One region of the Bacillus siamensis genome, then DNA from elsewhere that is predicted to be linked to it. Evidence: riboswitches for the same ligand, from Rfam matches in the RefSeq annotation. Region 1 holds a riboswitch; the other holds the start of a gene.
The links. A riboswitch is a leader RNA that binds a small molecule or an ion and turns the genes downstream of it on or off. The one in region 1 is predicted to bind glycine.

Region 1 (2,407 bases):
CGTGTTGCGAATCATCACTTTATTGACGAGCTCTTTCAAATGCTCATGAGCGTCAATCCCGTCCTTTTGATTGAACGTTTCTTGAAATCCGCTTTCATTTCCTAAGTGGCCGGGTTTTAACAGTGACACTAAATTGAAAATTTCTTCGATCCGGTTTTGAATCGGGGTCGCCGTCAGAAGCAGGCAATATTTCTTCACAAGACTTCTCGCAAATTCATAATTTTTCGTTTTGCTGTTTTTGAGCTTATGCGCTTCGTCAATAATGACGAGATCATACGGAATCGAAAGCACAATGTCCTTGTGTGGCGAGCGTTTTGCCGTATCAATAGAAGAAACGACGATGTCGCACTGTTCCCACACATAGCTTTTCTTCTGTTCAACAGCGGGTATTAAAAACTTCTCCTGAAGCTCTTTCACCCACTGGGAAACGAGTGATGCAGGCACAAGAATCAGGATTTTTTTGGCCAGCCCGCGAATCATGTATTCTTTTAAAATCAGTCCCGCTTCGACTGTTTTTCCGAGCCCCACTTCATCAGCCAAAATCGCTTTGCCGTTCATTTTTTCAACGACTTTCTGCGCGACTTCAAGCTGATGGGGAAGCGGAGTGAAATCGGGCAGGTATAAAGGAGCCCTCAACCCTTCGAATTCAGGAATGGCAAGGGTCTGCTGGACTTCAGCCGACAGTTTGTACATCTCCCAATTTGACCAGGGACCGTCGGTTTTCAGCCGCTCAGAAAACTCTCCCGGCCAGTTTGCATCAAATATGATCTCTGCTGTCATATGTAACAAAACCGCCTTTCTTTTAAAAAACTGATTTATCATCATTTTTGTTGCCGGACGTATGTGAGGGTGGTAGGATATAAGTAATCATTTCACCTAAGATATTGCTTTAGTATGTCCATAACAATTGGTAAATATGAGCGAATGACAGCAAGGGGAGAGACTCGGACGAAAAATGTGCATCCGGGCGCCGAAGGAGCAAACTGCGGAGTGAATCTCTCAGGCAAAAGAACTCTTGCTCGACGCAACTCTGGAGAGTGTCTGCGGTTTGAAGCAGCAGACCACCAAAGGGGACGTCTTTATGATGTTTTCATAAAGTAAACTTTCAGGTGCCGGGACAGAGAAACCTTCATTTTTATGAGGTGTTTCTCTGTCCTTTTTTATATGTCTTTACAATGCGCCAATGACTGAAGGGGGAAGATGATGCTGAAACGAACACCGCTTTATGACGTGTATAAAGAATACGGCGGAAAAACGATTGATTTTGGAGGATGGGAGCTGCCGGTTCAATTTTCTTCTATTAAAGAGGAGCATGAAGCCGTCCGCACAAAGGCGGGTCTGTTTGATGTATCTCATATGGGAGAAGTCGAAGTCTCCGGTAAAGACGCCCTGTCTTTTCTGCAAAAAATGATGACAAATGACGTTGCCGATTTAAACCCGGGAAGCGCGCTCTATACCGCCATGTGTTATCCTGACGGCGGTACGGTCGATGATTTGCTGATCTATCAGAAAAGCGAGAGCTGCTATCTGCTCGTGATTAACGCGTCCAATATTGAAAAAGACATCGCTTGGCTGACAGAACACGCGGAAGGGGATGTCACGCTGACGAATCAGTCTGACGGGATTTCACTGCTAGCCGTTCAAGGGCCGAATGCTCAGGCGGTTCTTGTGAAGCTGACTGAACGTGATGTGTCTTCCTTAAAACCGTTTGCGTTTATTGATGGAGCTGACGTTGCCGGCCGCCAAGTTCTGCTTTCAAGAACAGGCTATACCGGTGAAGACGGGTTTGAACTCTATTGCAAAAATGAAGATGCGGTGCATCTGTTTAAGGAGATTCTTACAGCGGGAGAGAATGAAGGAATCGTTCCGTGCGGTCTCGGTGCGCGTGATACGCTGAGATTTGAAGCGAAGCTCGCTTTATACGGTCAGGAATTGACGAAAGACATTACGCCGATTGAAGCCGGAATCGGATTTGCCGTAAAACATAAGAAAGATTCCGATTTTTTTGGGAAGTCTGTATTGAGTGAACAGAAAGAAAAAGGAGCACCGCGTAAGCTGGTCGGGCTTGAGATGATTGAAAAGGGGATTCCGAGACACGGATACGCCGTGAAAAAAGACGGCGTTCCGATCGGTGAAGTCACGACAGGCACACAATCTCCGACTTTAAAGAAAAATATCGGCCTTGCCTTAATCAAAACGGAATTCAGTGAAATCGGAACGGAAGTCGAAGTGGAAATCCGCAAAAAAACGGTAAAAGCAAAGATTGTCCGCACACCGTTTTATAAACGCCCAAAACAGAGCTGAAAAAGGAGAGTCATATGAAGCATCGATATTTGCCCGCGACAGAACAGGATAAAAAAGAAATGCTGAAAGCCATCGGCGCAGATTCAATTGATGAACTGTTTGC
Region 2 (2,407 bases), 1.4 Mb from region 1:
CCAGTTGATACGTTTTTCCGTTCAGCGTGATTTCATTGCGGTCATAATCAATCTTTTCCAGTAACAGCCGTTCTTCCATATTAAAGTTCGGCCGTCTCTTAATAATCGGGCTCTCAAGTTTGAATTGGATCATCGCGATCGCCTGATGGATTTTTGTGATTTGCTTAATCTCATCTTCCGGTCTGTTTTCGGTTGCTTTCGGGCGGAAAGCCGGGTTATCATCATAATATTTTTCGGCAAGGTTCAATAGCGGTCTCAGATTGATGCCGTAGACATCTTCAATAATGTCCAGGTTGTCATAGCGGGCACAGATACGGATAATATTGGCCAGACATACTTTCGAACCGGCATAGGCGCCTATCCAGAGAACATCGTGATTCCCCCATTGAATATCCACTGAATGATAGTTGATCAGTTCTTCCATAATCCTGTCCGGCTGCGGTCCCCGGTCATAAATATCGCCGACAACATGCAGATGGTCGACCACCAATCGCTGCACGCTGTAAGCAAGCCCGGTGATCAGCTTATCAGCTTGGCCGAGCGCGATGATCTGTTCTATGATTTCGGAGTAATATTGTTCTTTGTTGGCGGCTTGTTCTGTTTTATACAGCAGCTCTTCGGAAATATAAGCAAATTGGGCAGGCAGCGCTTTGCGCAATTTGGAGCGGGTGTACTTGGAAGAACAATATGAAACGAGCTTAATCATCCGATGAATCGTTTCTTTATACCACTCGTTTAATGCCTCTTTCGTATCAAAGTCATGTTTAATCAGCTTCAGTTTGTCCTCCGGATAATAGACCAAAGCCGCCAGTTCATCAATTTCTCTATCATAAATGACGCCGCTGAAAATATCGCGGATCTTCTCTTTTACTCTTCCTGAACCGTTCCGCAGCACGTGCTGGAATGCCTGATACTCTCCGTGCAGATCACTGACGAAATGCTCGGTTCCTTTCGGCAGGTTCAGTATCGCTTTCAGATTAATGATCTCTGTGACCACTTTTTCTTCACAATCGTATTTTTGTGCGAGCAGATCTAAATATTTGGTTTCCAATCTCGTCCATCCCCTTTTTATTTACGAGCCATTGCATGATAAGGTGAATTTAAAGTATGACATGATATTTAAATCATTAGACCTTATATGATAGTACCTCATAAGTCCTTTTTGAGACAAACAAAACAGAAAATACGGCGCTTAAGGCCTCAACATATACCTTCCGCAGACAGCTCATCACCCCGTTGACAAATGATCAAACTTCTATTAAAATAAAAAGTTAGCTGATAGTTGTTTCTATCGGAAACTTAATACGTAGCAGGCTATGATTGCTGTGGGTTGCACTACAGCAGGAGCGGCTTCTGGAGAGACCGCGGATTTTCCGCGGCGCCGAAGGGTTCACAATCTCAGGCAAAAGGACAGAAGAGTACCGAATATGTATTTGGCATGCTGTTGATTGTCAGCAGCGCAAATATAATTTGATATTCTTATGACCATGAGATTGGAGGGCATCCAATCTCTTTTTTTATTGGCTTTATTTTCTCGTCGTTCATCAAAAAGTAAGGAGGAGTCAGGTGTGGAACAGCGAGAGCTAAAGAGGGACTTGTCGAATCGGCACGTGCAGCTGATCGCCATTGGCGGTACGATCGGCACCGGATTGTTTTTAGGGTCCGGTAAGGCGATTCAGCTTGCGGGTCCTTCTATCATCTTTGCGTATTTTATTGTAGGTATTGCGCTTTTTTTCGTCATGCGGGCGCTGGGAGAACTGCTGTTATCTAAAGCGGGGTACCAATCATTAACGGATATTGCCGAGGCGTATTTAGGGCCGCGTGCGGCGTTTGTCACCGGCTGGACTTATTGGTTTTGCTGGATTATGACGGCTATGGCGGATGTGATCGCCGTCGGTGTATATGTGAAATATTGGTTTGACATTCCGCAATGGGTTCCTGCACTTATCTGTTTGCTCATTTTATTAGGACTTAATCTGTTAACGGTCAAGATTTTTGGAGAATTGGAGTTTTGGTTCGCCTTAATTAAGGTGATCACGATTCTCGCGTTAATTGTCATCGGTGTGGTTTTGCTGGTGATTGGGTTCAAAACGCATACCGGAACGGTTTCAGCGGCGAATCTGTGGGAGCACGGCGGCTTGTTTCCAAACGGATTTTCAGGCTTTTTGCTGTCGTTCCAGATGGTGATCTTCGCCTATGTCGGTGTGGAATTAGTGGGTGTGTCGGCAGCGGAGACATCAAATCCGAAAAAAAACATTCCGTCCGCTATCAATAAAATTCCATTGCGTATTTTATTTTTCTACGTCGGGGCATTGATCATTCTTTTATGTATTAACCCTTGGACGCAGCTGAATGCGGCGGAAAGTCCTTTTGTGAAAACCTTCAGCTTAGTCGGCATTCCGGTGGC

Region 2: it holds a riboswitch for glycine, as region 1 does, so the genes downstream of both, ABDB98_RS18805 (amino acid permease) here and gcvT (glycine cleavage system aminomethyltransferase GcvT) in region 1, are expected to answer to the same signal.

Annotation. Positions count from the first base shown of each region.
Region 1 covers NZ_CP155579.1:2,417,226-2,419,632, reverse strand. The annotation lists gene ABDB98_RS11660 (DEAD/DEAH box helicase) at 1-780, opposite strand, end outside; glycine riboswitch at 925-1,025, shown strand; gene gcvT (glycine cleavage system aminomethyltransferase GcvT) at 1,204-2,304, shown strand; gene gcvPA (aminomethyl-transferring glycine dehydrogenase subunit GcvPA) at 2,319-2,407, shown strand, end outside.
Region 2 covers NZ_CP155579.1:3,790,155-3,792,561, reverse strand. The annotation lists gene fbp (fructose-1,6-bisphosphatase) at 1-1,051, opposite strand, end outside; glycine riboswitch at 1,344-1,424, shown strand; gene ABDB98_RS18805 (amino acid permease) at 1,569-2,407, shown strand, end outside.